Regions from separate parts of the Polaromonas sp. P1_F2 genome, predicted to be linked through region 1. Evidence: predicted binding sites of a transcription regulator. Region 1 holds the regulator's gene; each other region holds the start of a gene.
What was found. Region 1 encodes LexA, which represses DNA repair genes until DNA is damaged. Its sites were predicted from a motif close to ACTGTATNNNNATACAGT; they were not measured.

Region 1 (7,766 bases):
GGATGAAAACCAGCGGCCGTTGTTAATGGCCTCTCGTTCCTCTATCGTAAGAATGGGATCGTCCATGGTCTGTCTTTTGAGTGACTAACAAGACGTCCATTGTCGCTTGAGGGACCCGCCCGGCGCCAGCGGGCTGTCGCATGGGTGTCGCCCGGCCGGAGGGGCCGGGGATTTGGCGGCGGGGCGGGCCGCGGCGGGCCCGCCCGCGCAGGGACCGGCTAGCGGTAGTGCGGCGTACGCTTGTTCAGGAAGGCGTCTATGCCTTCACCGGCGTTGGCGTCGTGGAGGTTGCGCACGAAGTGGTCCTGCTCGCGGACCAACTGCTGGTTCAGCGTGTTGCCGGCCGCGTCGTTGATGAGTTCCTTGATGCTGGCCAGCGCGTTGGGCGCGCGCGCATTGAGGTTGTCGGCCAGCTGCAGGGCCTGGGCCAAAGCTTCGCCCGGGGCCGTGACACGGTTGACCAGCCCGAGATCGTGCAGGCGGCGTGGGCCTATGCGTTCGCCGGCCATCAGCAGTTCGCTGGCCAGCGCGCGGGGCAGGGCGCGCGCCAGGGCCCAGCTGCCGCCGCCATCGGGCGACAGCGCCACAGTGCTGTAGGACATCACGAACACGGCGTTGTCTGCCGCCACCACAAAATCGCAGGCCAGCACCAGCGAAAAGCCGGCGCCGGCGGCCGGGCCCTCCACGGCGGCGATTACCGGCTTGGGGTAGGTGCGTATCGAGTCGATCCAGTTGTGCAGGCCTTCGATGCTCTGCGCCTGCACCTCGGGCGCTTCACGGCGGTTGGCCTGCAGCCGCTGCAGGTCGCCGCCCGCACAGAAGATCGAACCCTCGCCGGTGATGACCACGCTGCGGATGTCCGGGTTGTTCTCGGCGGCGTTCAAGGCCTCAATGCCGGCCGCATAAATATCGGGACCCAGGGCATTCCTGAACTCCGGGTTGCTGATCGTCAGGATAAGGGTCTGGCCCTCACTTGTACCTTTGATTGCGCCTGCCATGTCAGTTGTTCCAATACGAAAGAATGTGTGGTCGCCGGAGGAGGGATTCCCACGCCAGTGGGGGCCGCGGAACTGGCTTTGCCAGGCCGCGGGCGCCGCCTCCTGGAGGGGGGAAGGTGCTACACGAAGTGAGCATCCGAAGGGGGTGATTCATTCCCATCCGAAGGGGGTGTTTCATTCTTCCTGGTGTAGGAGGCTCAGGCCGATGGCGCCGCGGCGCCGCAACCAGGGGGAAGGGCGGTAGCGCTGGTCGCCGTACACGGTCTGCATGTTGAACAGCACTTCCAGCACATTGGTGGGGCCGTAGCGGTCGCCCATGGCCAGCGGGCCCATGGGATAGCCCAGCCCGAGGGTCACGGCGGTTTCCAGGTCTTTCGGGTTGCAGATGCCCTGCTGGCAGATGTCGCTGGCGATGTTGACGATGGCGGCCACCACGCGCTGGGTGACGAAGCCGCCGCTGTCACGGATCACGCTGACGGCCTTGCCGTCGCGGGCGAAGAGGGCATGGGCCGCGTCGCGCATGTCGCTGCGCGTGGCCGGGTTGGTGGCCAGCACACGCCGCTTGGTGGCTGCGTCGTCGATCAGCATGTCGATGCCGATGGTACGGGCCGGGTCCAGGCGCTCCACCACGGCCACCGTGGTGATGTCAAAGCCCAGCGGCGCGACCAGCATCAGGGCCTGCGGCGAGGCGGAGGCGCCGGTCTCGAGCTTGGCGCCCAGGTTCTTGAGGAGCTGCAGCAGTTCCGAGCGCCGCGACGCACGCGGCGAGACCCAGACCGGCGGAAGTTCGGCAACCTGGGGAACGGGGGGCTCCGGCGGCACCTGCATGGCGCCATCCACATAGCGGTAAAAGCCTTCGCCGGTCTTGCGGCCCAGCATGCCGCCGGCCAGGCGCTGCGCCGTGATCACGCTGGGGCGGTAACGGGCTTCTTCATAGTACTGGTGGTAAATCGACTCCATCACAGGATGGGAGACGTCGAGCGCGGTCAGGTCCATCAGCTCGAAAGGGCCCAGCTTGAAGCCGGCCTGGTCGCGCAGGATGCGGTCTATGGTGGCGAAATCGGCAATGCCTTCGCTGACGATGCGCAGTGCCTCGGTACCAAAGCCCCGGCCGGCGTGGTTGACGATGAAGCCGGGCGTATCTTGCGCCTGCACGGGCGTATGGCCCATCTGCCGCGCGTATTGGCTCAGGCCCTCGCAGACCGCGGGGCTGGTCTTCAGGCCCGCTATCACTTCCACCACTTTCATCAGCGGAACCGGGTTGAAGAAATGAAAACCGGCCAGGCGCTCGGGGTGTTTGAGCGCCGCCGCGATGGCCGTCACTGAAAGCGATGAGGTATTGCTGGCCAGCACGGTGCTCGCGGGCACCAGGGCTTCGAGTTCGGCGAACAGCGCGCGCTTGACGTCCAGGCGTTCCACGATGGCTTCGACGACAAGGTCGCAGCCCGCCAGGTCGGGCAGCGTGCCGGCGAGCAGCAGCCGGTCCTTGTGCCCGGTGGCCACGGCTGCGTCGAGCCGGCCTTTTTCGACCAGCTTGTCCCATTGGGCGCAAATGGCTTCGCGCGCCTTTTCGGCGGCGCCCGCCTGGGCGTCCATCAGCTTGACGGTGCTGCCGGCTTGCGCCGCGATCTGCGCGATGCCCCGACCCATGGCGCCGGTGCCAACTATTCCCACATTTGCAAAATTTACTTTCATGGCCGAATTATGGCTGAGCGTATTCGGCAAAGGTGCGTGGCAAAATTTGCGCACCCCATGAAAGTCGCCGAGAAGTTCCTGAAATGCCTGCTTGGCGCTTTGCTGTTGGGGCTTGCCGCCAACGCCCTGGCCGCGTCCCTGGGACGCATGCGCGGGGCGGCCATCGTAGGGCATCCACTGGACGTCACCCTGTCCGCACAACTGGATGCCGCCGAAAATCCTTCTTCCGCCTGTGTGTCAGTCGATGTATTTTTCGGCGACAGCCAGGTTTTCCCTGACAGGATACGCACCGCGATCTCGCCGGGTTCCGGCGCTGGTGAAATCCTGGTCCGCATCCGCACGACGTCGGCGTTGGATGAGCCGGTCGTGACGATCTATGCACGCGAAGGCTGTCAGCAAAAGAATTCACGCAAGTACGTCTTGCTGGCCGAGATGCTGGGCGACAACATGGCCCCGATGCTTTCGGTCCTTCCGCAAGCGGCGGTTGCGGCAAGCCTGGTACAGGCTCGCCCGGCGGCGCCATCCCGTTCCGGGACATCGAGGGCGAAGCCGGAACCTCGCGCCGGGATGGCCTCTTCACTGGCCACACCGCCGGTCCGCGCGGCAGGCAAGCCTCCGGCGCCGGTGCGTCAATCGCGGGCACGACTGCAACTGGCCCCGATTGACCTCACCATCGAACGCGACCCGGTGCTTCGTTCATCGCCGGAACTGCTGACGCCGCTTTCCACCGATGCCCAGCAACGCGCCTCCGCAGCCGCCTTGTGGCAGGCTTTGAATGCCCAGCCGCAAGATATGCTCCGCGACAGCCAGCGCCTCAAGTCCCTGGAGACCGACGTGGCCGCCATGCTGGCGCAAAGCCGCAAAACCGAACAGGCCGTGACGGACCTGCGCAGCCAGCTGGACCAGGCACGCCAGGAGCGTTACAGCAACTGGCTGGTGTATGCCCTGGGCGCTGTCCTGCTGTTTGCGCTGCTGACGGCCGGCCTTCTATGGCGGCGCAACCGGCAGCACGCGCTGCGTTTCAGCCATGGTCCCTGGTGGGACAAAAATGGCGAACAGAGCGGTTTTGCGGGCGATGCCGGGCCAGCCTCCGGGCATGCCGGCACTGTGCCGGCGCACGAGGAGCGCTCACCCAAGCCGGCGGTGGACCTCGACCTGGATGCGCTTCAGTTCGAAAGCACACGCAAGCTGCCCGCAGCCAGGCCGCCTGAATTTGCTGATCGCCCGGAATTTCTCCCCAGCCTCGGCGGCTTGAGCGGCATGCCCCGTATCGTCAATGCCGAAGAGCTTTTTGATGTCCAGCAGCAGGCGGATTTTTTCCTCTCGCTGGGTCACCCCGACAAGGCGGTGGATGTCCTGCGCCTGCACATCATGGACAACGTGGAGACGAGCGCGCTGGTCTATCTGGACCTGTTCGATCTCTACCACAGCCTGGGCCGCAAGGACGACTATGACGCACTGCGCAAGGATTTCCACCGGATGTTCAATGCCCAAGTGCCGGCCTTCGATGACTATGCAATAGATACGCACGGCCTGGAGTTCTATGTGGCCGCCCTTACGCGTATCGAGTCGCTGTGGCCCACGCCCAAGGTGCTGGACGTCCTGGAAGAATCCATCTTCCGCAAGCCCGATTCGCGCAACGAGGTCTTCAGCCTCGCGGCTTACCGCGAACTGCTGCTGCTTCACTCCATCGCCAAGAAGCTTATTTTTCGACCTGGACAGCCGGAAGAAAAGGGCGGTGAGCCTGCGCTGCTTTCCGCCCAGGATGAGCCGGCCGCCTTGCCGCAAACGACCAGCTTTGGCCCGACCAATATCCTGCCCTTGTCAGCCCGGGTTCAGGCGCCGCCTCCGCCGCTTGCCGCCGCGCTTCCTATCGCTGTGGTTGCCGACCTTTCCACGGAAATCGCATCGGCGCCCGACCTGACACGGCCTCCCGTTTCGCCGAGGCTGGGGCTGGACATTGACTTGAGCCAGGACGTGGGCGGCGCGCTTGAACCGCTGCCGGTCATCGTAGCGATGGACACCGAGGCCGAAGCCGGAGACTTCGGCAATCTCATCGAGTTCGACCTCGATAGCCCGATCGCGGCACCGGCCCGGAACGCCTAGCGGTTTTAGCCCCCGCTTTGGGGGCAAGGCATCACCTAGCGCCGCACTTGCAGGGCGCCGGGGTTCACGATATTGGTGGGCGTGCCCTTGATGAAATTGACCACGTTGTCGAAGGCTGCGCCGAAGTAGAGCTCATAACTGTCTTGCTCCACATAACCGATATGCGGCGTGCAGATGCAGTTCTCCAGGCGAAGCAGGGCATGGCCCTGCAGGATGGGCTCGGATTCAAACACGTCGATCGCCGCCAGGCCTGGGCGGCCGCGGTTGAGCGAGGCAATCAGGGCTTCGGGTTCTATCAGCTCGGCACGCGAGGTATTGACCAGCAAGGACGTGGTTTTCATGCGCGACAGGTCTTCGAGCGTGACAATGCCGCGGGTTTCGTCGTTCAGCCGCAGGTGCAGGCTCAACACGTCGCTTTGTTCAAAAAACTCGGCCTTGCTGTCGGCGATCTCATAGCCATCGGCCTGGGCCCGTTCACGCGAGGCATCGCGGCCCCAGATGATGACCCGCATGCCGAAGGCCCGGCCGTAGCCGGCCACGATCTGCCCGATTTTTCCGTAGCTCCAGATGCCCAGGGTCTTGCCCTTGAGGACCGAGCCTATTCCGAAATTCGGCGGCATGGAGGCCGACTTGAGGCCCGCCTGCTGCCAGGCCCCGTGCTTGAGGTGGGCCACGTAGTGGGGGATGCGGCGCATGGCCGCCATGACCAGTGCCCAGGCCAGTTCGGCCGGCGCAGTAGGCGATCCGGTGCCTTCTGCCACCGCGATGCCGCGCTCCGTGCAGGCAGCGACGTCGACGTGGCTTCCGACACGGCCGGTCTGTACGATCAATTTGAGCTTGGGGAGTTTTTCAATGACCTGCCGGTTGAGCTGGGTCCGTTCCCGGATAAGGACGATGACGTCGGCATCCTTGAGCCGGACGGACAGCTGGCCTATGCCTTTGACGGTGTTGGTGTAGACCTTGGCGGGGTAGGCCTCAAGTTTGGCAGCGCAGTTCAGTTTTCGCACTGCGTCCTGGTAGTCGTCGAGGATCACAATATTCATGCCGATATTGTGCCTGCAAGATTTTTCTTCCTCGCGGGAAGGGCTACCCGAATGCTTGCATTTTGTATCGCAAGGAAACCTGTCGAGGCATTTCAGTCCTGCCGTGGCGCACCGGGCGGGCTCATTGACCTTCACGCAGCCGGGAAATAGCCTCCCTCAGAGAGGGCGAAGGCGGGCAGGGGCTTTTTTATTGCAAGGCGGCCTCGCGCTGGGCCATGCGCTCAAGCTCCGCACAGACGTCGGCCATGCGGCCGGAGATGACCATGCGGCCGGCGCAAGCCGGGCCGACATTGGCATCGAATTCGCGCACGATGCGCAGGCGGCTGGGCGTGGGGTTGCGGGGCCTTGCCTTGCCGGCTTGGGTGGCTTCGCGGGGCGATGGGGCGGGACCGGAGGAAAAAGGCAATGCCAGCTGGCCGGCCGCGCGCTGGGCGCGCACGGATTTGGAAAACTGATGGGACCTGCTTTGCTGCGCAGGCACAAACCAGGCTGCCAGCGCCTGCACGGGAGCCAGCAGGAGAGACAGAAGGGGTGAATGTGAAAAACTGACGATTCCCATGATGAACTCCTGTATGAGAGAGGTTTACACAGGCAGGATTTCGGACCGGCTACAGCCGGCAGGGCCGCTGCACCAGGGTGTTGGCCATACAGCCAAACGCCCGCCACCTGGTGCGCGGCCGGATTGAAAGGCTTACATCAGCATGGTGTTGCGTATCAAACCGACGGCGAGGCCTTCGAGTTCAAACGGCTCGCCGGGCTCGACCACGATGATGTTGAAGTCGGGGTTTTCGGGCAAAAGCTCGATCAGGTTCTTGTTGCGGCGAAAGCGTTTGACGGTGACTTCATCGCCCAGGCGGGCCACGACGATCTGGCCGTTCTTGGCTTCCTTGGCCTGTTTGACGGCCAGCAGGTCGCCGTCCATGATGCCGACGTCGCGCATGCTCATGCCGCGAACCTTGAGCAGGTAATCGGGCTGGCGCTGGAACAGGCTGCTTTCAAAATAATAGGTTTGCTCGATATGTTCCTGCGCGAGAATCGGGCTGCCAGCAGCAACCCGCCCTACCAAAGGTAGGGCGAGCTGGGCCAGGCTTTGCAACGGCAGGGAAAACTGTTTGGTGCGTGATTCGTTGATGGAACGTAGGGTGTCGCCGCGCAAGCGTATGCCGCGTGAAGTACCGCTGACGAGCTCGATGACGCCTTTGCGGGCCAACGCCTGCAGGTGTTCTTCGGCGGCGTTGGCGGACTTGAAACCCAGTTCGTTCGCGATTTCGGCGCGGGTGGGCGGTGCACCGGTACGGGCGATGGCACTCTGGATCAGTTCCAGGATTTGTTGCTGGCGCGCCGTGAGCTTGGGACCTTCGGAGGGAAAATGCGGAAAATCGGCGAGGATGCTCATGGCGGGGACTCCTATGGTTCTTCAGATAAAGGCAGAACCGAGGGCTGCAACCGTTTGCCTGCCGTCGACCTGTTTTAATATCCAGTACCTGTATTTTCATCCAGTTTTTAAAAGATTGCAAGATCACTTTCCATGCATCCTCAAAATATTGTGATTCTGGGCACCGGCGGCACGATCGCCGGCCGGGCCGCCAGCGTTTCGGACAACATCGGTTACACCGCCGCCCAGTTGGGCGTCGAAGAATTGCTGGCTGCGATCCCCGCTCTGGCGCAGGCCGGCACCGTGCTGACGGAGCAGGTGGCGCAGGTCGACAGCAAGAACATGAGTTTTGCGGTGTGGGCCAAACTGGCCGCGCGCGTCAGCCATTACCTCGCGCAGCCCGACGTCCAGGGCATCGTCATCACCCACGGCACCGATACGCTGGAGGAAACCGCCTTTTTCCTGCAGGCGCTGCTGGCGCCAACCAAGTCCGTGGTGCTGACCTGCGCGATGCGCCCGGCCACGGCGCTGGTTCCTGACGGGCCGCAA
Region 2 (7,766 bases), on a different contig from region 1:
AAAAAGCAGCTCGACAACATCAAGCCCGAAGAACTCGGTGTCGACGTCAAGCCGCGCATCAAGACCCTGAAGGTCAGCGAGCCGCCAAAGCGCAGCGCCGGCATCAAGGTGGCCGACGTGGCCGCCCTGGTGGACAAGCTCAAGAACGAAGCCAAAGTTATCTAAGGAGTTGATTGAAATGACCGCACTCGTAATCGCAGAACACGACAACAACTCCATCAAGCCCGCCACGCTCAACACCGTGACCGCGGCCGCCCAGTGCGGCGGCGACGTGCATGTGCTGGTGGCCGGCAAGGGCGCCGAAGCCGCCGCCAAGGCCGCCGCCGCGATTGCCGGCGTCGCCAAGGTCATCCACGTCGAAGGCGAACACTTCGCCCATGGCCTGGCCGAGAACATGGCCGCGCAGGTAGTCGCCATCGCTTCCGCCTATTCGCACATCCTGTTTCCCGCCACCGCTTCGGGCAAGAACATCGCCCCGCGCGTGGCCGCGACGCTGGACGTGGGCCAGATCTCCGACATCACCAAGGTCGACGCCGCCGACACGTTTGAGCGCCCGATCTACGCCGGCAACGCGATCGCCATCGTGCAAAGCCTGGACGCGACCAAAGTCATCACCGTGCGCACCACCGGCTTTGATGCCGCGGCTGCCACCGGTGGCTCCGCCGCCATCGAAACGCCTGCGGGCGTGGCCGACAGCGGCAAGTCGTCTTTCCTGGGTTCCGAGATCGCCAAGAGCGACCGCCCTGAGCTGACCGCCGCCAAGATCATCGTTTCGGGCGGCCGCGCGATGGGCTCCAGCGAGAAGTTCAACGAAGTGCTGACGCCGCTGGCCGACAAGCTGGGCGCGGCCCTGGGCGCCTCGCGCGCCGCCGTCGATGCGGGCTACGCCCCCAACGACTGGCAAGTGGGCCAGACCGGCAAGATCGTCGCGCCGCAGCTGTACATTGCTGCCGGCATTTCCGGCGCGATCCAGCACCTGGCCGGCATGAAGGACAGCAAGGTCATCGTGGCGATCAACAAGGATCCCGAAGCGCCTATCTTCAGCGTAGCGGACTACGGCCTGGAGGCCGACCTGTTCACGGCCGTGCCTGAGCTGGTCGCGGCACTGTAAAGAACTCCCTCCCCCACTGGGGGAGGGCAGGGGTGGGGGCCGGCGGCTGTTGAGCGAGCACTTTGCCACGGCCGCAGGCCCCCATCCCAAGCTTCCCCCAGCGGGGGAAGGAGCAAGAGAAATTCGGAGACAAGAACATGACGTACAAAGCCCCTCTCAAGGACATGCTGTTTGACATCCAGCACCTGGCCAACATCGAACAGATCGCAAAAATCCCGGGCTTTGAGGAAGCCGGCTTCGATACCGCGCAAGCCGTGCTCGAGGAGTGCGCCAAGTTCAACGAAGGCGTGCTGGCCCCGCTGAACCGCGAGGGCGACATCAACCCCTCAAGCTTTCAGGCCGGCGAAGTCACCACCACGCCCGGCTTCAAGGAAGCCTTCAAACAATACGTTGAAGGCGGCTGGCAGGGTTTGCAGCACCCGGCCGATTTTGGCGGCCAGGGCCTGCCCAAAACCATAGGCGCGGCCTGCGGTGAAATGCTCAACTCGGCCAACATGAGTTTTGCGCTGTGCCCGCTGCTCAGCGACGGCGCGATTGAAGCGCTGCTGACGGCCGGCTCGGACGAGCTCAAGGCGGTCTACCTCGAAAAACTCGTGAGCGGGCAGTGGACCGGTACCATGAACCTGACCGAGCCGCAGGCCGGCTCCGACCTCGCCATGGTGCGCAGCCGCGCCGAGCCGCAGCCCGACGGCAGCTACAAGATTTTCGGCACCAAAATTTTCATCACCTATGGTGAGCACGACATGGCCGAAAACATCGTGCACCTGGTGCTGGCCCGCGTCACGGGCGCGCCCGAAGGCGTCAAAGGCATCAGCCTGTTTGTCGTGCCCAAGTTCATGGTCGGCAAGGACGGCGCACTGGGCGCGCGCAACGACGTGCACTGCGTGAGCATCGAACACAAGATGGGCATCAAGGCCTCGCCCACCGCCGTGCTGCAGTACGGCGATAACGGCGGCGCCGTGGGCTACATCGTCGGCGAGGAAAATCGCGGCCTCGAATACATGTTCATCATGATGAATTCGGCGCGTTACGCCGTCGGCATGCAGGGCATCGCGATCGCCGAGCGTGCCTACCAGAAGGCCGTGGCTTTTTCCAAGGACCGCGTGCAGAGCCGCCCCGTCGACGGCTCCATCAAGGCCAGCGCGCCCATCATCCACCACCCCGATGTCAAGCGCATGCTGATGACCATGCGCGCCTACACCGAAGGCTGCCGCGCCATGGCCTCCGTGGCCGCCGCGGCTTATGACGCGACGCACCACCATCCTGATGCCGAGGTGCGCAAGCAGAACCAGGCGTTTTATGAGTTCATGGTGCCGCTGGTCAAAGGCTACAGCACCGAGATGAGCCTGGAAGTCACCTCGCTGGGCGTGCAGGTGCACGGCGGCATGGGTTTCATCGAGGAAACCGGTGCGGCCCAGTATTACCGCGACGCCAAGATTTTGACGATTTACGAAGGCACGACTGCCATCCAGGCCAACGACCTGATAGGCCGCAAGACCTCGCGCGACGGCGGCCAGACGGCCAAGGCGATTGCCGGCCAGATCGAAGTGACTGAAAAAGAACTCGTGAAGCAGGGCAGCGCCGACGCGCTGGCCGTGGCCAAGCGCCTGAAGGCCGCGCGCGAAGCTTTCATCGACGTGGTCGACTTTGTCGCGGGCAATACCAAAGCCAGCCCCAACGCGGTGTTCGCCGGCAGCGTGCCTTACCTCATGCTGGCAGGCAATGTGGTGGCCGGCTGGCAGATGGCGCGTTCGCTGCTGGTGGCGCAAGAGCAGATGGCGCGAGGCGTTGACACGGCCTTCATGCAGGCCAAGATCACGACCGCGCGTTTTTACGCCGACCACCTGTTGACCAAGGCTCCCGGCCTGCGCGACAGCATCGTCGAAGGCGCCGACAGCGTGACCGCGCTGGCGCTGGAAGCTTTCTAAGGCGGCACGATCCTCCCGGTTTTCCATCTCCAGCTGCCCCGCGTGGGCAGCGTGTTTTCCTGAATCCCTGAACTTCGGAGCCACCATGTCCAGACTGCCCGGCGCATTGAACCAGCTGCCCCTGCCCATCATCGGCTCGCCGCTTTTCATCATCAGCAATCCCAAGCTGGTCATCGCGCAGTGCAAGGCCGGCGTGGTGGGCGCCATGCCTGCGCTGAATGCGCGGCCCGCGTCGCAGCTCGACGAATGGCTGGCCGAGATCACCGAGGCGCTGGCCGCCCACAACAAGGCCAACCCCGACAAGCCGGCCGCGCCTTTCGCCATCAACCAGATCGTGCACAAGTCCAACGACAGGCTGGAGCACGACATGGAAATGTGCGTGAAGTACAAGGTGCCTATCTACATCACCAGCCTGGGCGCGCGCGAAGACATCAACGCGGCAGCGCACAGCTACGGCGGCGTGGTGCTGCACGACATCATCAACAACAAGTTCGCGCGCAAGGCGATTGAAAAAGGCGCCGACGGCCTGGTCGCCGTGGCCGCCGGCGCGGGCGGCCATGCGGGCGTCAAAAGCCCCTTCGCGCTGATCCAGGAAATCCGCCAGTGGTTCGACGGCCCGCTGGCGCTGTCCGGTGCGATCTCCACCGGCGGCGCCGTGTTGGCCGCGCAGGCCATGGGCGCCGACTTCGCCTACATAGGCTCGGCCTTTATCGCCACCGATGAAGCGCGCGCCACCGACGCCTACAAGCAGGCCATCGTCGACGGCAACTCCGACGACATCGTCTACAGCAGCCTTTTCACCGGTGTGCACGGCAACTACCTCGCACCCTCTATACGCGCGGCCGGCATGGACCCCGAGAACCTGCCCGAGGGCGACGTCAAGACCATGAACTTCGGCGGCGGCGAAGGCAGCAAGTCCAAGGCCTGGAAAGACATCTGGGGCTGCGGCCAGGGCATAGGCGCCGTCAGCAAGGTGCAAAGCGCCGCCGCCTTTGTGGAACAGCTCAAGCGCGAATACCTTGATGCGCGCCAGCGCGTCTGCGCCTGACAGCCGGCCGCGCGAATCCATGACCACGCCCCAGCGCCTTCAGGGCCTTGACGCCCTCAAAGGCCTGGCCTGCGTGTTGATCGTCTGGCACCACCTGGCTTTTTACGGACCCATGTCGGACGTGGTGTATTCATCCGCGCCCGGCCTCATGGACTGGCTTTACGACTACGGCCGTATGGCGGTGCAGTTCTTCCTGGTCGCGGCTGGTTTCCTGGCCGCCGCGTCGCTCGCGCCGCAGGGCGTCGCCGTGTTCGAGGCGCCCGGTCCCCTGGTTTTCCGGCGATATGCGCGGCTCGTCAAACCCTACCTGGCCGCGCTCGCCGTCAGCGTGCTGGTGGCCGCGCTGCTCAGGCCTTGGTTCGACCATCCTTCGGTGCCCGCGGCGCCCACGCTGTTCCAGCTACTGGCCCATGGCCTGTTGCTGCAGGATGTGTTGGGCGAGGAAGCGCTGTCGGCCGGCGTCTGGTATGTGGCGATGGACTTGCAGCTGTATGCAATGGTCGTGCTGGTGTTCGCCGTCGCGCGGCCGCTGCGTGGCAGCACGGCGTTGTCGGCGGGTGTCATGGCTGTGCTGCTGATTGCGCTGCTCTCATTGCTGATGTTCAACCGGAATCCGCTTTTTGACATCACCGCGCTGTATTTTTTCGGCGCCTACGCACTGGGCATGCTGGCCTTCTGGGCCTCGCGTGCAGCAGGTACGCGACGCGGATATTGGCTGGCCGCCATGGCGGTTCTGGGCGCACTGGCTCTGGCGCTGGATTTCAGGGGCCGGCTTGTGGTGGCCCTGGCGAGTGCCTTCGGCCTGGTGTGGCTGGCGGGCCTTGCGCAAGGCCACTGGCTGCTGCGCGGGCTGCGGCAGCGTCCGCTCCAGCATTTAGGCCGCATCTCGTACTCGGTGTTCCTGATCCACTTCCCGGTTTGCCTGCTGGTCAATGCGCTCGTCAGCCATTTCTGGCCCACGCAACTGGCTGCGAATGTGCTGGGCATGCTGCTGGCATTCGCGCTGTCATTGCTCGCGGGGCAGGCGCTGTACCGCTGGGTGGAATCCGCGCCCGCGCTTTTCGCGCCGGGGCGCTTTCGGCGTTTGTTCAGCCGCTGATGCGGCCGGAGCGAACTCAGCGCCGGAACATTTCCAGCTTCAGTTCCGCAGGCTCGCCCAGCCAGGAGGCGTGCGTCGTATGGTCCGCCAGGTCGTCGCCCGTGAGCCCGTGCACAAACACATCGAGGCCTTTGCGCTCGCTCTCCAGCCAGGGGATGATGCGTTCGAACTCCGCGCTGTCAAACGACAGCTGGCAACTCCAGCGCGGGTGCGGCCCGACCTCGCGCTCATGCACACGGCCCACGCCGACATGGAACAGCTCACCAGCCCGGGTGGCCAGCGCGCGCGCCTGCTCGACGGTGTCGGGGCCGAAATAGAGGTGGGCGTGGTAGCGGGCGTGGACGTTTTCGGGGCGCTGGATCATGTCGGACATGGGCATTCAGAAATAAAAGCGATGGCTGTCTAGAAGCCGTCGAGAAAAGTCATTTCGGGCAGGGGTACTTCGGGATTTTCAGCTCGGGCCTTCGCGTGCACTTCGCGCATGCGTTGCCGGCAATGCGCCAGGTCTTTCACCTGGAAAAGAAAAAACACCTCTTCGGAGTTTTCTGCGTTCTGCCACAGGTGTTCCAGGTACATGCCTTGCTCGGCATGCTCGGCCGCATCGTGCTCCAACTGCTGCTTGACGGCGGCCATCGGGGCGCCCGTGAGTTTTGCGAGTATGTGTGCCATGGAATGTCTCCCCTTGACTCGGCGTTGAGTCCATTATTGCGGGCTCCGCTTGATGGTGTTTGCAAAAGGGGTTTTGCTTGAATATACTGTATAAAAATACAGTATATATTCGACGCCCCAATTCCAACGGAACAGCATGTCCGACGCCATCATCCCCATCCACGCCATCAAGGGCCGCGGCACCGCCACGCGCATCGCGCACCGGTTCGAGAAAGATGTGCGAGAGGCCTGGGACGACGGCTGGGGCACGCTGGAAGAGGAGGCCGCGGGTGAGGCACCGCGGCCTGAGACCCAAGTTACCTTTGAAACCGCGCGCAGCGCCATCAGCAAAAACGATTCGCCTGACATCCATTTCGACTATTCGGTCAATCCCTACCGTGGTTGCGAGCACGGCTGCGTTTACTGCTACGCGCGGCCGACGCACAGCTACCTGAATCTTTCGCCGGGCCTGGATTTTGAAACGCGGCTGATCGCCAAGCGCAACATCGTCGAGGTGTTGCGCGCCGACCTGGGCAAGCGCAGCTATGTTCCCAAGCTGATCAACATCGGCTCGGCGACCGACTGCTACCAGCCGATAGAGCGCGAGCTCAAGCTGACGCGCAGCGTGATCGAATTGATGCAGGAAGTCGGGCAGCCGTTTTCCCTGGTCACCAAGTCCAGTGGCGTGGAGCGCGACCTGGACCTGATCGCGCCCATGGCGGCCGCAAAGCTGGCCGCGATCTACGTGACCATCACCACGCTGGACGGTGAGGTGGCGCGCAAGCTGGAGCCGCGCGCCGCCGCGCCGCACCGGCGCCTGCGCACCATACGTACGCTGGCGGAGCACGGCGTGCCGGTCGGCGTGAGCCTGGCGCCGCACATCCCCTTTGTCACGGAAGACATGGAACAGGTGCTGGAAGCGGCCTGGGAGGCCGGCGCGCGCTCGGCCTTCTACCATGTGATCCGCCTGCCCTGGGAGCTCGCTCCCATCTTCAAGGAGTGGCTGGAGCTGCACTACCCGCAGCGCGCGGCGCGCATCATGGCGCACATCCATGAAATGCGCGGCGGCAAGGACTACGACAGCGATTTCGCGACGCGCATGAAGGGCTCGGGCCTGTGGTCCGACCTGGTGCGCCAGCGTTTTGTCAAAGCCTGCAGGCGGCTGGGCTTTAACCGCGAGCGTGTGGAACTGGATTTGAGCCGCTTCAGGCCGCCGGGGGCGGCGGGGCAGGGCAGCCTGTTCTGAACGTATAGTGCAAGCCGTTTTGACGTAAACAGATTTTCAAGGAGTTCAGCGTGGCATTCGAATGGAGATATTCATCGGACGATGTGGACTGGGATGCTTTGTCGCATCTGTACCGCATCGCGCCGCTGGGCGAGAAGAAACCGGCGGACCTCAAAGTCGTGTTCTCCAACAGCCTGTTCAAATGCTTTGTGTATGAGGGCGAGCAGCTGATAGGCGCCGGCCGCGCACTGGCCGACGGTATGGACTGCTCCTACATCTGCGACATCGCGGTGCACCCGGACCACCAGGGCGTGGGCCTGGGCAAGGACATTGTGGCCGCGCTGGTCGGCCTGTCCAGGGGGCACAAGAAGATCATTCTGTATGCAGTGGCCGGCAAGGAGCCGTTTTATCGCAAGCTGGGCTTTCGGCGCATGCTGACTGCGATGGCGATTTTTGCGAACCAGGAGCAGGCGATGAAAAACGGTTTGGTTGGCGGCGACTGAATTGGTTTTTCTCCTTCCCCCTCTGGGGGAAGGCAGGGACGGGGGCTGGCGGCGCTGGATATTTCGCTGGCTTGCTAAGGCCGCTGGCCCTCACCCTAACCCTCTCCCAGGGGGAGAGGGGACAAACCGGAGAGAGGGGAACAAACCTAACGCAAGTAGCTGCGGTTCAAGCGTATCTCGAGTTTCTTCTGCAGCGTCTCAAAC
Region 3 (7,766 bases), 310 kb from region 1:
GCATAAGCCGCCTGCACCAGGAATTCCGCCCCCGGCAGCAGTTTGAGCCCGTGCGCCCGGGCCGCCTCATGCGCCTTCACGACACCGGCGACCGAGCATTCGTCGGTGACGGCCAGCGCCTGGTAGCCCAGTTCGGAGGCCCGCTCGGCCAGTTCCTCGGCATGCGAGGCGCCGCGCTGGAAGCTGAAGTTGCTCAGCGCATGCAGCTCGGCGTAATCGGGCAGTGCGTGGACGGACATGCGTGCGGCCTCAGGCAAAAAAACCGTGCAGGTACCAGGCACGCTGCCGCGCGGCTTCGGGCGTGGCGCCCAGGCGCTCGCTGTAAACCCAGAGCAGGCCGCCCTGCTCGCTGCGGTAGATGAAGTAGTCGCGCAGCGCCCACGGTTTTTCAGACAAACCGGCGTCGCGCGCGGCCTCGCTGTCGGCCAGCAGCCATTCGGCGGCCTCCAGCCGCTGCGGCCCGGCCAGGCGGCGCAGCCGGCCCTGGTAGACCGGGTTATTGCCGGCGGTGGCCAGCTTGATCGGCTCAGGCAGCAGCCAGGCCGGGTACAGGGCTTCGGTTCTGGTCTCGGGGGACACGCCCGCCTTGGAGCGCTTGCGGCCGGGCCGCACAGGATTCAGCTGTGCGCTGATCGATGCCATCACGCCCCGGGCCGGCACCCAGCGCTGCATCAGTTCGGGCCGGTGGTCGGCGCAAGGCTGCCAGGCCTGCACCCGCGCATCGCCCAGGCGGGCGCTCAGGCGCTCGACCAGTTCCACCGCGCTGTCGCCCTGCTTGCGCGCCTCCATCAGCAGGCTGCCGGTGGCGGCGGCCGAGTCGGCCAGCAGCTCGGTGGTCAGCGATTGCAGGCTCAGGCTGTGCACCGGCGCCGGCAGTTTTTGCTGCGCCAGGTGTTCGGAGATAAGGCGCGCCACATGGCGCAGGTCTTGCGCGGGCTGGGCCGTGCGCACTTCGAGTTGGCCGGTGGGCGGCACGTCTCGGCGCTTGTCCAGGTGCCAGGTGATTTTGAGGGCGCAAATCCCGCTCTGGCGGCCCAGCAGCCAGGCATGCAGCTGCACCAGCAGCCGCTCCACACCGGCCATCAGCGCGGGGGCGTGGGTGACCAGCGCATTGAGCTCGAGTTTTTCCTCGAAGTGCCCGGGCAGTACCAGCCATTCATAGTCGTCGGGCGCGCTGCCGCGGGCGCGGTCCAGCGCCTGCAGCAACTCCGCGCCGAAGCGCCGCGCCACGCCGTCGCGCGGCAGGCGCAGCAGGTCGTCCCAGGTGCGGCAGCCTATGCGCTCGAGCACACCCAGGTGCGGGCGGGCGGCCGTCAGCGTGTGCATGGGCAACTCGGCCACACGCTTTTTCACGGCGGCGGCGCCCTCCTCCTGCAAGCGCAAACGGCCCAGCGCGATCAGCGAAGTCGCGCCCTGCGCGCGTTGCACCTCGGCCTGCAGCCCGTTCTCATCAAAGAAGACGGCCAGGCGTTGCGCCAGCAACTGCATCAGCCGCGCCAGACCGCCAAAGAGGCGCAGGCTGCCCGTCACGTCCATCAGCACCGCCTCGTCGACCAGCGCCACGCGCGGCGTCAGGCCCAGCGCCAGGCTGGCCGCCGCCCGCTGCACGGCGGCGGCGTCCAGCACTGGCCGGCCCGCGGCACCCGGCTCAGTGATGGTCGAGATGTGCAATGCGATCCAGCAGCGCATGGATGGGACTCCGGGGTGAACTGAGGGGAAGCGACACCAGCGAAGGCAGCAACAGAGGCGCCGGAACACCGGCTTCCTCGCGCTGGCGCCGCGCCCTTTCGCGGCTGGCCGCCAGCAGCGCGGCGAGCCGGGCCGGTCGGGTGTCCAACAGCAGCGGCGCGGCGAGCGGCGGGCCGCGCCGCTTGAACACATCAACCCGCAGCATGCCCGCCTCGCCGGCCACGCCCTCCACCCGAAAACGCAGCGGCGCGGGCGAGGATTCGTGCTGCGCCCGCAAGGGCCGGAAGACAAACAGCAGCTTGTGGTGCGCATGCGCCGCGATCTGCAGACGCCGCAAGTGCGCGCTGCGCGCGTCGGGCAGCCAGGCCAGCACGCAGTGCACATCGGCACATTGCAGGGCTTCGCGCGTAGCCCACAGCAGCGAAGGCGCATCGCCGGGCTTGCCCTGGATACTCAGCAGGCGCCGCATGTCCAGGGCGCGCGCGCCGAGCGCCGGGCCGAAAGGCAGCCAGGGCGCACCCACCAGCACCGCCAATTCGCGGGCCCGGGACTGCAAGGCCGCCAGGGCCGGCGCCACCAGGCCCCATTCATGCACGCCGGCCTGGGGCTGCAGCAGTTCGATCAAGGCCCCCTGCGGCCAGCCGCCGCCGGGCAGCACGGCGTCCAGCGCAGCATATCCCGTGGCGACGGTTTGCACACTCGCGCCGCCGAGTTCGCCGGCACGCCATACATGGGCGTTGGCGAAGTCCGGCAAGGCGCGGGCTGCGGGGGTTGGCGAAGGCATGGCGAGAGGGTCAAACCTGGGTAAATACTGTATTTATGTACAGTATATCGATTCGACTCCCGGCCACAAGATTTACCCTCCAAAAGGGTCGCCTAAAGGAGTCCTTGAGCAATTTGCCAGGCCAAACGCATGTCCGGAACCGGCGAGCTTTGAACCCCGGCCAGACCTACGCTTGGAATACCGGTACTTGCTACCTCACATTCCAGGAAATTTTTGATGAACAGATTGCACAACAAGCGCGCGCTGGTGACAGGCGGCACCTCGGGCATAGGCCTTGAAACGGCCAGACAGTTTCTAGCGGAAGGCGCGCGGGTCATGGTGACCGGGTCCAGCGACGAATCATTGGCCGAGGCACGCCGGCAGCTCGGCGGCGACGCCCTCTTCTCGAAAACCGACGCGGGCGATCTTCAGATGCAGGTCAAACTGGCCCAGCAGGTGCGAGACGCGTTCGGGCAGCTCGACGTGGCCTTCATCAACGCGGGCATCGGAGTTTTCATGCCGCTTGAAGCCTGGGACGAGGCGGCGTTTGACCGCTCCATGGCCGTCAACTTCAAAGGGCCCTTCTTTTTGCTGCAGGCCTTGCTGGGCACTTTTGCAAACCCGGCCTCGGTCATCCTCAACGGCTCGGTGAATGCGCACCTGGGCATGCCGGCCTCCAGCGTCTACTCGGCGACCAAGGCCGGTTTGGTTTCGCTGGCCAAAACGCTGTCCGGCGAACTGATTGCCCGCGGCATACGGCTTAACACCGTCAGCCCGGGCACCGTGACGACTCCCATCTACGGCAAGCTGGGCCTGCCGGCCGACGCGCTGCAGCAGATGAAGGACGGCTTGACGGCCGTGATCCCGCTGCACCGCTTCGGCTCACCGGTGGAGATCGCCAAGGCCGTGGTGTTCCTGGCCTCCGATGAATCGACCTATGCCGTCGGCAGCGAGTTCATCCTGGACGGCGGGCTGACCATCGCCTGATTCACCCTCCCGTGTCTCCTCAAGGTGTGCAGCGCATCCCGGGAACCACGTCCGTAATGCCCTGTAATGGCTTTACCGCTCCCGCGGCCCTAAATTGGCTTCACCCTCTTGGCAACTTGAGGGAAACTTTTTGCCAACAACCAGCGTCAATATCGTGGGCGGAACAGATCAGGAAAATGTGACGGCAGTGACCGTGGGGGCGCTACGCTGGGGAGTCAACGGCGTTCCATTCGGCAAGGTTCAGGTGGTCCCTGAGGGCTACCAGACCTTGACGGTCTACAAGACCACCCAACCGCTGCAGATATCCATCACGGTTCAGGTGCGTGATCCCGGCAACAACACCTTGAACGTGACCGTGAGCCAGGACAATATCAGCGTCGTGGATGCCTGACTTCGAATGCGGGAAGCCAGGCTCAATCGCAGGACTTGCGCCAGCCAGGCTTGTCGCGAGCAGCCGGACTTAGCGCTTGCGCAGCAGGCGGGCCACCAGCAACAGCCCTACAAGCGCAATCACCACAAAACAGACAAAGGACCAGTTGGCAATCGAGCCGCCCAGAAAGGTCCAGTCGATCTTGGTGCAGTCGCCGCTGCCCTTGAAGATCATGGGAATGGCGCGCTTGAGCGGGAAGGTCTCGATCATTCCGTAAAAATCGCGGCCGCAAGAGGCGATCTCCGGCGGGTACCACTGCAAAAAGCTCTGGCGCGCCGCGACAAATGCGCCGAAACCGGCCAGCAGCACCATCAGGCCCGAACCGGCCACCAGGAAGCCGCGACTTTTGGCGATGGCGGTCACGGCCGCCACCACCGCCACCAGCACCAGCGCGTAACGCTGCACGATGCACATGGGGCAAGGCTCCAGCCCGACGACGTGCTGCAGGTAAAGGCCAAAAGCCAGCATGGCCACACAGGCCGCGGCGACCAGCACCAGCAGGCGGCGCGGCATGGCGTCGAAATAGGTCAAAAACATCAGGGGATCCCTCTTTTTCTGGGTGGATTATGAATGGTCCAGGGGTTCGGGCGTTCGGTGGCCGATAAGTTCCCTTGCAGCATCCATGCGGGGCAAAATCTTCGCCGCCTCTTCAGCATCATTTGCCAGCACTTGTCCTACAGCAGGGGCGCCCCGGCGGGCGTAGATTTTCAGGACCGCAAACTCCCGGAGATCCATCATGATGGTGCAAAACGCCCTTGCCAGCGTCGCCGTCCGCAACCTGGCCACGTCCCTGCCCTGGTACGAAAAACTGCTGGACGCCAAAGCCAGCCGCCCCATGCCCGAAGTCGGCGAATGGCAGTTCCAGCGCGGCGGCGGCCTGCAGGTCTATGAACTGCCCGAGCGCGCCGGCGAAGGCTCGCTGACCCTGGCCGTCAACGACCTTGAGCCGGAAATCGAACACCTGGAAAAGCTGGGCATAGACACCAGCCAGAAAAGCTCCAGCGACAAGGTCCGCACGGTGATGATCACCGACCCCGACGGCAACCACATCGCGATCGCCGAGGCGCTGATGCCCGGCGTGATCCGCTGAAAACCTGCAAGCACCGGAAAGGACGGAACGATGGAAATACACCGCGGACGACTCATAGACCATGTACACCTGCGCGCCCACGACCTGGCGGCCAGCAAGCGCTTTTACCGCGCCGTACTCAAGTCACTGAACAAGGAAGGCGCCATCCAGGAAGCCGATGACCATTTCTCGGCCGACGAACTGTGGATGGACCAGGCCGACGGCTCGACCTCGCACGTTCACCTGGCCTTCCGGGCCAAGGACCATGCGGAGGTCAAAGCCTTTTACGAAGCCGCCCTGGCGGCTGGCGGTACCGACAACGGCGCGCCGGGCGAACGCAAATACCACCCGGGCTACTATGCGGCCTTTGTGCTGGACCCGGACGGCAACAACATCGAGGCGGTTTACCATGGGCCCTTCGTCGCTTCGGCCGAATCCGTGGTCATCAAGCCGGCCGAACAGCCATAGGAACAGCAATAGGAAACGAACCCGCCATGTGCCGCAACATCAAGACCTTGTTCAACTTCGAACCGCCGGCCACGGAGCTGGAAATCCGTGACGCTTCGCTGCAGTTTGTCAGAAAGCTCAGCGGGTTCAACGTGCCGTCCAAGGCCAACGAGGCCGCGTTTGAACGCGCGGTGGAAGAAGTTGCGGCCTCGGCGCGGGTCCTGATCCGCTCGCTGGTGACCAACGCCGAGCCGCGCAATCGGGAAGTCGAGGCCGAACGGGCGCGGGCCAGGTCGGCGATCAGGTTTGGCGCGAGCCAGTAGCCCGGCCCCCCTCCAAGCCGACCTCGCCTGACCGAAAGCGTTTGACGACATCAAAAGGCTGAGCTTGGCTTGCATCAGCCAAGGCGCGCAACACCCTGGTTGAAATCCCCGCCAGGCGCACCAAGGCAGCCCAGCCCTTGCAGCGTTTCTTCCACGGCAATATCTAGCGGCGTGTGCGGCTCCGCACCGAGCGTCGCCACCAGGGAGGCGTTGTCCATGCGTACCGGCGTGTTCCAGAGGTAGCGCATCCGGCGCAGCTCGCGCAGAGTTTCAACAAAGGGCGCGGCCAGCGTCACCGCCCACCAGGGAAAGGATCTGATGGACGGCCGAGGGCCACCGCGCCGTGCGACGACACGGCAGATCGCATCAACCAGCTGGCGGCCGTCGGCGTCCCACTGGCCGTTCATATGGAATGTTGCAAATGCAGGCAGAACGTCACGCCGTGCCAGCAAGGCAACCATGGTACGCGCCACATCCGGCAAATAGGCCCATTGGTGACCGACGCCAGGTTTGCCAGGCAGCTTCACACTGCGCACCGGAGCGCCGGGCCGAATCAGGCCTTGCGAGAACCAGCTGTTACCGGCACCCGGCCCGAAAAAATCCCCCGCGCGCACGATGATCACCCGGCAGCGGCTCTGGCCACTGCCGCTGGTCGCGTCCTTGAGCCGCTGCTCGAGCTGCACGCGAATCGCACCTTTGGCAGTTTGCGGGTGCTGCGGTGAATCCTCCCGGAGGCTGGGAAATGCGTCCGGTCCGTAGTTGTAGACCGTGCCGGGCAGCACGACCGTCGCGCCCTGCGCCCGGGCGGCCGCAATCGTGTTGTCCAGCATGGGCAGCACCAGCTCGCCCCAGCGACGGTAGCCGGGCGGATTGACCGCGTGGACTATCACGCCGCAGCCTTGTGCCGCAGCCATGACATCACCGGGATTCATCGCATCGCCACGAAGCCAGGTGATGCCGCCGCGTTGTTCGCCCGGCTGCGGTTCGCCACGGCGAAGCGCGCGAACCTGCCAGCCTGCCGCCTCGAGTTGCCGCGCAACTTCACCGCCGATGCCACCGGTTGCGCCCAACACCAGTGCTGTGCTTGATTTGCCTTGTTTGCTGCTCATGTCATTCCCCAAAAAAGTTGCTATGAGGAAATTCTGAGCCTCGGGGCATCAAAATGGAATTGACTAAAGCAGGGTAACGGCTATACATTTTTGTATGGAAGAAGATGCTGGCTGGGAGCTTTACCGCTCATTTTTAGGGGTGCTGCACGAGGGTTCGCTCTCAGGTGCGGCACGGTCTTTGGGGGTGGCACAGCCTACGGTCGGACGCCATGTCGCCTCACTCGAAAAGTCGCTCGGCCTGGCGCTGTTCACGCGCTCACAAACCGGTTTTGCGCCGACCGAAGCCGCGCTGGGACTGCGGCCCTTCGCCGAAGAAATGGCCAGCGCCGCAGCCGCCCTGCGCCGCGCCGCCGAGAGCCAGGGTGATGGTGTGCGCGGCACGGTGCGGGTCACGGTGAGCGAAGTCATCGGTGTTGAAGTGCTGCCACCCATCGTCGCGCAATTGCAGCGCAAGCACCCGGGCCTGACCATCGAACTGGTGCTGACCAACCGCGTGCAGGACCTGCTGCAACGCGAAGCCGACATTGCCGTGCGAATGACACAGCCCAAGCAGGACCTGTTGATCGCTCGCAGCGTGGGCGAAGTGGAACTGGGTCTCTACGCACGCCGCGATTACCTGGCCGCGCGCGGCACGCCGCAGTCATCAACCGACCTGGCCCAGCATGCGCTGATTGGGTTTGACGAAGAGACACCCTTCCTGCGTTCGGCGCGCAAAGCCTTTCCCGCATGGAAACGGACGGCGTTTGCCACACGTACCGACAGCGACCTCGCGCAACTGGCACTGATACGCGCCGGCGCCGGCATTGGCGTGTGCCAGTCAGCGCTGGCGGCGCGTGACCCCGCCCTGGTGCGGGTTCTGCCTGGCGAGTTGTCCTTCAAGCTCGAAACCTGGCTGACCATGCACGAAGACCTGCGCCACAGCCCGCGTTGCCGTGTAAGCTTCGACGCA
Region 4 (7,766 bases), on a different contig from region 1:
CGGCCTTGATCTTCGGGTTGGTGATCTCTTCGATTTCTTCAAGCACACGCTGGGTGCTGACACCGGGCGGCAGTTCCTGCACCACCAGCTGCCACTGGCCGCGCGCCAGTTCTTCGATCTTCCAGCGCGCGCGCACCTTGAGCGAGCCGCGGCCGGTGCTGTAGGCTGCCGCGATTTCGGCGTGGCTGGAGATGATTTGCCCGCCGCCCGGATAGTCCGGCCCGGCGATCAGCGTGAACAGTTCTTCATCGCTGAGCTTGGGCGTCTTGATGAGGGCCACGCAGGCGTCGGCCACCTCGCGCAGGTTGTGGCTGGGGATTTCGGTGGCCAGGCCGACGGCAATGCCGCTGGCGCCGTTGAGCAGGGTGAAGGGCAGGCGCGCGGGCAACTGGCGGGGTTCTTCAAAGGAGCCGTCGTAGTTGGGCACGAAGTCGACCGTGCCCTCATCCAGCTCGTCGAGCAGCAGCGTGGTGATGCGCGCCAGCCGCGCCTCGGTGTAGCGCATGGCCGCCGCGCCGTCGCCGTCGCGCGAACCGAAATTGCCCTGGCCGTCGACCAGCGGGTAGCGCTGGCTGAAGTCCTGGGCCATGCGCACCATGGCGTCGTAAGCCGCCTGGTCGCCGTGCGGATGGTATTTGCCGAGCACGTCGCCGACCACGCGGGCGCTCTTGACCGGTTTGGCCCCGCTGGCGCCGTTGGTGCCGCCGAAGCCCAGGCCCATGCGCGACATGCTGAAGAGAATGCGGCGCTGCACCGGTTTCTGGCCGTCGCAGACGTCGGGCAGGGCCCGGCCCTTGACGACGCTCAGCGCGTACTCAAGGTAAGCCCGCTGCGCGTACGCGGCCAGCGAATCCTGGTCGGCGGGTTCGGGAATGGGGGCGACTGCGTCCGGTGTGAAAAGATCATCCATCGTGATTTGGCTTGGGCTGGGTCAGGTTATGCCGGGCCGGTGCGCACAGGCGCGGCCGGTACAGGATTATGGAAAGAAAAAAGAGAGGAGCCGCTTTCAGGCTGCCGGGCTTGCCGGCGAAACTCCGGGTGCATGGGCGTCAGTTCCGCTCGGGTGGGGCCTCTGGCGTGGCGGTGGACGCGACCGTGGTCGGCACCATGTTGCTGCGGCCCGTGGCGCCGCCCATCATCTCCATGCGCACCCGGCCGCCGCTGGCGCTCATCATGCTGGGCGGCTTGAGGTGGTTGTAGAGCTGCATCACGGTTTTGACGTAGTTTTTGGTCTCGGGGTAGTTGGGGATTTTGTTGCCCGCGCGCTGCACGGCGCCTTCGCCGGCGTTGTAGGCGGCGATCGCCAGCTCGAGCTGGCCCGGGAACATGGCGATCAAGTCGCTAAGGTAGCTGGAACCGGCCCGGATGTTGGTCTTGGGGTCGGTGAGCTTTTTGTGGACCGTGGAATCCTTGCTGGCCCGCACGCCATAGCGCTCGGCCGTGGGCGGGATCAGCTGCATCAGCCCGACTGCGCCCTTGGGCGAGACGGCCTGGGTGTTGAAGCCCGACTCGGTGGCGATCAGCGCCTGCAGCAGTTCGTAGTCGATGCCGTGCGTGACGGAGGCTTCGCGCAGCAAGTGCTTGACGGCCTTGTAATTGGGCGAAACGTCGAAGTAGGCCAATAGCTTGGGCGGCGCGGCGGCCACGCCGGTGGCGCGATTGGCGCCGCTGCCGACCGCCTTGCCGCTTCGGCCCACGTTGTCGCCGGCGCTGAAGCTTTCGCTGCCGCGGAAAAAGAGTTCATAGCGGTCGTCCAGCCGCACCGCCGAAAAATGCGCGATGCCGTCCTTGTCCACATAGCCCCAGATGTCGGCGTGGGCGGGAGAGGTGAACAGCGCTGCCAGGCCCATGACCATCAGGGGCAGGCCCAGCGCGCGCGCGGGCCGCCGCAGAAAGGATAAAAAAGTCTCAGGCTTCATCAAATATCAATCTCCACGGCATCGCCGTGCAACTCCATCAGTTCGCGGCGGGCCGCAGCTTCGCCCTTGCCCATCAGTTTGGTGATCAGGCTCTCGGTTTGCCCGAAATCCTGGTTGCCCAGTTGCACGGGCAACAAACGGCGGGTATCCGGATTGAGTGTGGTTTCCCACAGTTGTTCCGCACTCATTTCACCCAGGCCCTTGAAGCGGCTGATGCTCCAGGCGCCTTCGCGCACCCCGTCCTTGCGCAATTTATCCAATATGGCGGTCAACTCGCCTTCGTCAAGGGCATAGACCTTGGACGCCGGCTTTTTGCCCCGCGCGGGCGCATCGACCCGGAAAAGCGGCGGCCGCGCGACATACACATTACCCGATTCAATCAATTTGGGGAAATGGCGGAAAAACAGCGTGAGCAGCAGCACCTGGATGTGGGAGCCGTCGACGTCGGCATCGCTCAGGATGCAGACCTTGCCGTAGCGCAGGCCGCTGAGGTCGGGCGTGTCGTTCGGGCCGTGCGGGTCGACACCGATGGCGACCGCGATGTCATGGATTTCGGTGTTGGCGAACAGGCGGTCGCGCTCGACCTCCCAGGTATTGAGCACCTTGCCGCGCAGCGGCAGGATGGCCTGGCTTTCCTTGTCGCGACCCATTTTGGCGCTGCCGCCGGCAGAATCACCCTCGACCAGGAAGACTTCGTTGTGGGCCAGGTCGCGGCTTTCGCAATCGGTCAGCTTGCCGGGCAGCACGGCCACGCCCGAGCCCTTGCGTTTTTCGACCTTCTGGCCGGCCTTCTGGCGGGTTTGCGCGGCCTTGATGGCGAGTTCGGCCAGCTTGCGGCCGTAGTCGACGTGCTGGTTGAGCCACAGTTCCAGCGTCGGACGTACAAAGCTGGACACCAGCCGCACGGCGTCGCGGGAATTGAGGCGCTCCTTGATCTGGCCCTGGAACTGCGGGTCCAGCACCTTGGCGCTCAAGACGTAACTGGCGCGGGCGAAAACGTCCTCGGGCAGCAGCTTGACACCCTTGGGCAATAGCGAATGCAGGTCGATAAAACTCTTGACGGCGTTGAAGAGGCCGTCGCGCAGGCCGCTTTCGTGGGTGCCGCCGGCGCTGGTGGGGATCAGGTTGACGTAGCTTTCGCGCACCGGCTGGCCGTCTTCGGTGAAGGCCACGCACCACTGAGCGCCCTCGCCTTCGGCGAAGCTGTCGTGCTGGGAATCGGCAAAACCTTCACCTTCGAACATCGGGATGACGGGGTCACCGTTCAGCGTCTGCATCAGGTAGTCGCGCAGGCCGCCTTTATAAGACCAGGTCTGGGTGTCTTTGGTCTTCTCGTTGGTCAGCGTGACGGTGACGCCGGGCATGAGCACGGCCTTGCTGCGCAGCAGGTGCGTGAGCTCGGCCATGGGCAGCGCGGCCGACTCGAAGTATTTGGCGTCGGGCCAGGCGCGCACGGTGGTGCCGGTCTTGCGATCGCCTTCGCCGTTTTTGCGCAGGTGCAGCTTTTCGATGACGTCGCCGCCCGAAAACACCAGGCGGGCCACCATACCTTCGCGGTAGGACGTGACCTCCAGCCGTTTGGACAGCGCGTTCGTCACGCTGACGCCCACGCCGTGCAGGCCGCCCGAGAAACTGTAGGCGCCGCCCTTGCCCTTGTCGAACTTGCCGCCGGCGTGCAGCCGGGTGTAAACGATCTCGATGACCGGCACCTGTTCTTCCGGGTGCAGGCCGAAGGGAATGCCGCGGCCGTCGTCGTCGACGCTGACGGAGCCGTCGGTATGCAGCGTGACCTTGATCTTCTTGCCGTGGCCGGCCAGGGCCTCGTCGGCGGAGTTGTCCAGCACTTCCTGGATGACGTGCAGGGGGTTGTCGGTGCGGGTGTACATGCCCGGGCGCTGCTTGACGGGCTCCAGGCCCTTGAGCACGCGGATCGAGCCTTCGGAATATTCGGTGGGTAGTTTGTCGGCCATGGCAGATGAAAGAATTGCCGCAATTGTAGTCCGGGCCGGGAAAGTTACTGTACAAACATACAGTCCACCCGATTCGGGCGCGGGAACGAAGGGCGGGCGCGGCAGTGTTTCGCCATTTTCGTTACAGTCGGCGGAGAGCTTTCCTGCCGTCCCAGGCCTTTCCTTTTTCGCCGCTCACGGCGACCGCCCATGACCACCGACACCAAAAAACTTTCCATGCTGCAGGTCCTGATCTGCGGCGCCACCATCGTCACGCTGTCCATGGGCATTCGCCACGGCTTCGGGCTGTGGCTGCAGCCCATCACCCAAGCCCAGGGCTGGACGCGCGAAACCTTTGCCTTCGCGCTGGCCGTGCAAAACCTGTCCTGGGGCGTGTTCGGCATCTTCGCCGGCATGGCGGCCGACCGCTTCGGCGCTTTCCGCGTGATCGTGGGCGGCGCCCTGCTGTACGGACTGGGCCTGGTGGGCATGGCGCTGTCGCCTACGGGTTTCCTGTTCACCATGACGGCCGGGGTGCTGATAGGCGCCGCGCAGGCCGGCACCACCTATGCCGTCATCTACGGCGTGATAGGCCGCAACATTTCGGCGGAAAAACGCTCGTGGGCCATGGGCGTGGCCGCGGCGGCGGGCTCCTTCGGCCAGTTCCTGATGGTGCCGGTCGAAGGCCTGCTGATCAGCGGCCTGGGCTGGAAAGAGGCCCTGCTGGTGCTCAGCGGCGCCGTGCTGCTGATCGCGCCGCTGGCGCTGGGCTTGCGTGAAGGCGGGTTTACCGGTGGCCAGCCCGCCAAACGTGAGCAGACCATCGCCCAGGCGCTGCGCGAAGCCTTCAAGTACCCGAGCTTCCAGCTGCTGATGGCGGGCTACTTCGTCTGCGGCTTCCAGGTGGTGTTCATCGGCGTGCACATGCCCAGCTACCTCAAGGACAAGGGCCTGTCGCCCCAGGTGGCCAGCTATGCGCTGGCGCTGATCGGGCTGTTCAATGTCTTCGGCACCTACATCGCCGGCTCGCTGGGCCAAAAAATCGCCAAGCGGAAAATCCTGGCGACGATTTACCTCTCTCGCGCGGTGGTGATCGCCGTGTTCATCGCGGCGCCCCTGAGCCCGCTGAGCGTCTACATCTTCGCCAGCCTGATGGGCTTGCTGTGGCTGTCGACCATCCCGCCGACCAACGCCGTGGTGGCGCAGATTTTCGGCATCCAGCATCTGTCGATGCTGGGCGGCTTCATCTTCTTCAGCCACCAGATCGGCTCCTTCCTGGGGGTCTGGCTGGGCGGCTATTTATATGACCGCACCGGCAGCTACGACATCGTCTGGTACATCGCCATCGCGCTCGGCGTGTTTGCCGCCCTGGTGAACCTGCCGGTGCGCGAAGCGCCGATAGCACGCGCCGGCGTGCCGCAAGGAGCCTGAGATGGCCAAAAAAGCCGGCCTGTGGGCGCTCGCGGTCATCGCGTCGCTGGGGGTGTTTGCCCTCTACACACGGCCGGAATTTCTTCTCACACTCGCAAATCAGATCTGGGCCTGCTTTTAAGGCTTGCCCGGCGGTTTTTCGAGTGACGGGCGCGCGCCCCAAAAGACGGGAAGAGGACACCATGAAAACCATCATCATCACCGGCGCCTCCGACGGCATAGGTGCCGAAATGGCGCGGCAACTGGCCAAAACGCATGGCGCCGGGGTCGCGCTGGTGCTGGCGGCGCGCAATGAAACGCTGCTTGACGAGGTCGCGCACCAATGCGCCGCGCACGGCGCGCAGACCCTGATCGTCAAGACCGACGTGTCCATCGAGGCCCAATGCCGCCACCTGGTGGATGCCACCATCGGGCGCTTCGGGCACATCGACGCCCTGGTCAACAACGCCGGCATGTCGGCGCAGGCGCTATTCGAGGACGTCAAGGCCCAGGACCTGGGCTGGTATGAGCAGCTGATGCGCATCAACCTCTGGGGCAGCGTCTGGTGCACCCACGCCGCCCTGCCCCACCTGAAGCTGCGCCACGGCAGCATCGTGGCCGTTTCCAGCCTGGCCGGGCTGATCGGCGTGCCGGGCCGCACGGCCTACAGCGCCACCAAATTCGCCATGGTGGGATTTTTTGAGGCGCTGCGCGCCGAAATGAAGGGCGCCGGGGTCAGCGTGACCACCGCCTACCCGGGTGTGGTCGCCACGCACATCCGCCACCGCGGCTTCAATGCGGCGGGCGTGGCCGCTGGCTCCAGCGGGCTCAAAGAAGACGACGCGATGAGCGTGGAAGAATGCGCCCGGCTGATCCTGCAAGGCATGGAGCGCCGCGACCGCGAGGTCGTCATGACGGCCAAGGGCAAGCTGGGCCGCTGGCTCAAGCTGATCGCGCCGGGCCGGGTCGAGTCCATGGCGCTGGCCGCGCTCAAGGACGACGTGAAACCCCTCTAATATGAGCAGCATTCCGCACGGCATGGAGCAGCCCTCCGCCTGGGTGCAGCGCTGGTCGCACTTGGTGCGCGAGCGCGGCGTGGTGCTGGACGTCGCCTGCGGCTACGGCCGCCATGCCCGCTGGTTTCACCAGCGAAACCACCCTGTGGTCCTGGTGGACCGCTCGCAGGAAGCCGTGGACGCCATCGCCGACGCCATCCCCGCCTCCGCCCACGAGGCCGTGGTGGCCGACATTGAAGCCGGCCCCTGGCCTTTCGCGGGCCGGCAATTCGACGCGATTGTCGTGACCAACTACCTGTGGCGCCCCCTGCTGCCCACGCTGCTGGCCGCCCTGGCGCCCGGCGGGGTGCTGATTTACGAAACTTTTACGCAAGGCAATGAGACGGTGAGCAAGCCCTCCCGGCCGGATTTTTTGCTGCGCACCGGCGAATTGCTGGAAACCTGCCGGGGGCTGCGGGTGGTGGCCTTCGAGGAGGGTTTCCATGAGAGCCCGCCGCGGTTTGTCCAGCGCATTGCCGCGGTCCGCGAAGCTCCCGCAACTGCGGGTTTGCCCGCCCCGCCGCGCTATGGACTGCCCTAGGCTCTGGGTAGAATGCAGGATTGGCCGTTTTGGGCCGGCCTGGCGGTATTCCGGCCAGTCCCCTTCCCAAGCTCCCGGCCGCGAACGTTTACAAACAAAGCATGAAACCCATTACTGGCAGCATCGTTGCACTGGCAACACCCTTGCATGATGACGGCAGCGTAGATTACCCAACCTTGCGCAAACTGGTGGACTGGCACATCGCCGAAGGCACGGACTGCATAGGCGTGGTCGGCACCACCGGCGAATCCCCGACCGTCAATGTTGAAGAGCACTGCGAAATCATCCGCGTCTCGGTGGAACAAGCGAAAAAGCGCGTGCCCATCATGGCCGGCTGCGGCGCCAACTCCACCGCCGAGGCGATCGAGCTCGCCCGCTTCGCCAAGCAGGTGGGCGCCGACTGCCAGCTGCAGGTTGTCCCCTATTACAACAAACCCACGCAGGAAGGCCAGTACCGGCACTTCAAGGCGATCGCCGAAGCCGTCGGCGACCTGCCCACCGTGCTGTACAACGTGCCCGGCCGCAGCGTGGCCGATATGGCGCATGCCACCGTGCTGCGCCTGGCCCAGGTGCCCGGCATCGTCGGCATCAAGGAAGCCACCGGCAACATCGAGCGCGCGCAGTGGCTGATCAAGGAAGTACCCAAGGGCTTTGCGGTGTATTCGGGCGACGACCCAACCGCCGTGGCACTCATGCTCTGCGGCGGCCAGGGCAACGTCAGCGTGACGGCCAACGTGGCGCCCCGGCTCATGCACGAGCTGTGCGTGGCCGCCGTGGCGGGCGACACCCGCCGCGCCATGGAACTGCAGCTCAAGCTGCTGCCGCTGCACAGAAACCTGTTTATCGAAGCCAACCCGATTCCCGTCAAATGGGCCATGGCCCGGATGGGTCT

Region 2: AC1D0O_RS14320 (PA0069 family radical SAM protein) is a predicted target of LexA. The motif match lies at 5,941-5,958, and genes of this name have one in related genera.
Region 3: imuA (translesion DNA synthesis-associated protein ImuA) is a predicted target of LexA. The motif match lies at 2,500-2,517, and genes of this name have one in related genera.
Region 4: AC1D0O_RS14500 (DNA topoisomerase IV subunit B) is a predicted target of LexA. The motif match lies at 3,936-3,953, and genes of this name have one in related genera.

What each region holds. Positions count from the first base shown of each region.
Region 1 covers NZ_JBFUBN010000001.1:515,136-522,901, reverse strand. Annotated here, with positions in the region: gene AC1D0O_RS02575 (Crp/Fnr family transcriptional regulator) at 1-66, opposite strand, end outside; gene AC1D0O_RS02570 (oxepin-CoA hydrolase, alternative type) at 219-998, opposite strand; gene AC1D0O_RS02565 (3-hydroxyacyl-CoA dehydrogenase) at 1,173-2,693, opposite strand; gene AC1D0O_RS02560 (type IV pilus assembly protein FimV) at 2,616-4,799, shown strand; gene AC1D0O_RS02555 (D-2-hydroxyacid dehydrogenase family protein) at 4,835-5,842, opposite strand; gene AC1D0O_RS02550 (hypothetical protein) at 6,030-6,401, opposite strand; gene lexA (transcriptional repressor LexA) at 6,534-7,238, opposite strand; gene AC1D0O_RS02540 (asparaginase) at 7,371-7,766, shown strand, end outside.
Region 2 covers NZ_JBFUBN010000006.1:213,083-220,848, reverse strand. Annotated here, with positions in the region: gene AC1D0O_RS14355 (electron transfer flavoprotein subunit beta/FixA family protein) at 1-165, shown strand, start outside; gene AC1D0O_RS14350 (electron transfer flavoprotein subunit alpha/FixB family protein) at 179-1,111, shown strand; gene AC1D0O_RS14345 (acyl-CoA dehydrogenase) at 1,249-3,039, shown strand; gene AC1D0O_RS14340 (NAD(P)H-dependent flavin oxidoreductase) at 3,125-4,087, shown strand; gene AC1D0O_RS14335 (acyltransferase family protein) at 4,107-5,186, shown strand; gene AC1D0O_RS14330 (DOPA 4,5-dioxygenase family protein) at 5,203-5,550, opposite strand; gene AC1D0O_RS14325 (hypothetical protein) at 5,589-5,855, opposite strand; gene AC1D0O_RS14320 (PA0069 family radical SAM protein) at 5,992-7,080, shown strand; gene AC1D0O_RS14315 (GNAT family N-acetyltransferase) at 7,131-7,562, shown strand; gene AC1D0O_RS14310 (amino acid ABC transporter permease) at 7,709-7,766, opposite strand, start outside.
Region 3 covers NZ_JBFUBN010000001.1:206,896-214,661, reverse strand. Annotated here, with positions in the region: gene AC1D0O_RS01080 (error-prone DNA polymerase) at 1-239, opposite strand, end outside; gene AC1D0O_RS01075 (Y-family DNA polymerase) at 250-1,689, opposite strand; gene imuA (translesion DNA synthesis-associated protein ImuA) at 1,649-2,473, opposite strand; gene AC1D0O_RS01065 (SDR family oxidoreductase) at 2,690-3,439, shown strand; gene AC1D0O_RS01060 (hypothetical protein) at 3,570-3,830, shown strand; gene AC1D0O_RS01055 (disulfide bond formation protein B) at 3,900-4,406, opposite strand; gene AC1D0O_RS01050 (VOC family protein) at 4,606-4,959, shown strand; gene AC1D0O_RS01045 (VOC family protein) at 4,990-5,406, shown strand; gene AC1D0O_RS01040 (DUF2277 domain-containing protein) at 5,433-5,708, shown strand; gene AC1D0O_RS01035 (NAD-dependent epimerase/dehydratase family protein) at 5,783-6,817, opposite strand; gene AC1D0O_RS01030 (LysR family transcriptional regulator) at 6,912-7,766, shown strand, end outside.
Region 4 covers NZ_JBFUBN010000006.1:255,380-263,145, forward strand. Annotated here, with positions in the region: gene parC (DNA topoisomerase IV subunit A) at 1-910, opposite strand, end outside; gene AC1D0O_RS14495 (lytic transglycosylase domain-containing protein) at 1,050-1,919, opposite strand; gene AC1D0O_RS14500 (DNA topoisomerase IV subunit B) at 1,919-3,889, opposite strand; gene AC1D0O_RS14505 (MFS transporter) at 4,079-5,299, shown strand; gene AC1D0O_RS14510 (SDR family oxidoreductase) at 5,482-6,294, shown strand; gene AC1D0O_RS14515 (class I SAM-dependent methyltransferase) at 6,296-6,874, shown strand; gene dapA (4-hydroxy-tetrahydrodipicolinate synthase) at 6,976-7,766, shown strand, end outside.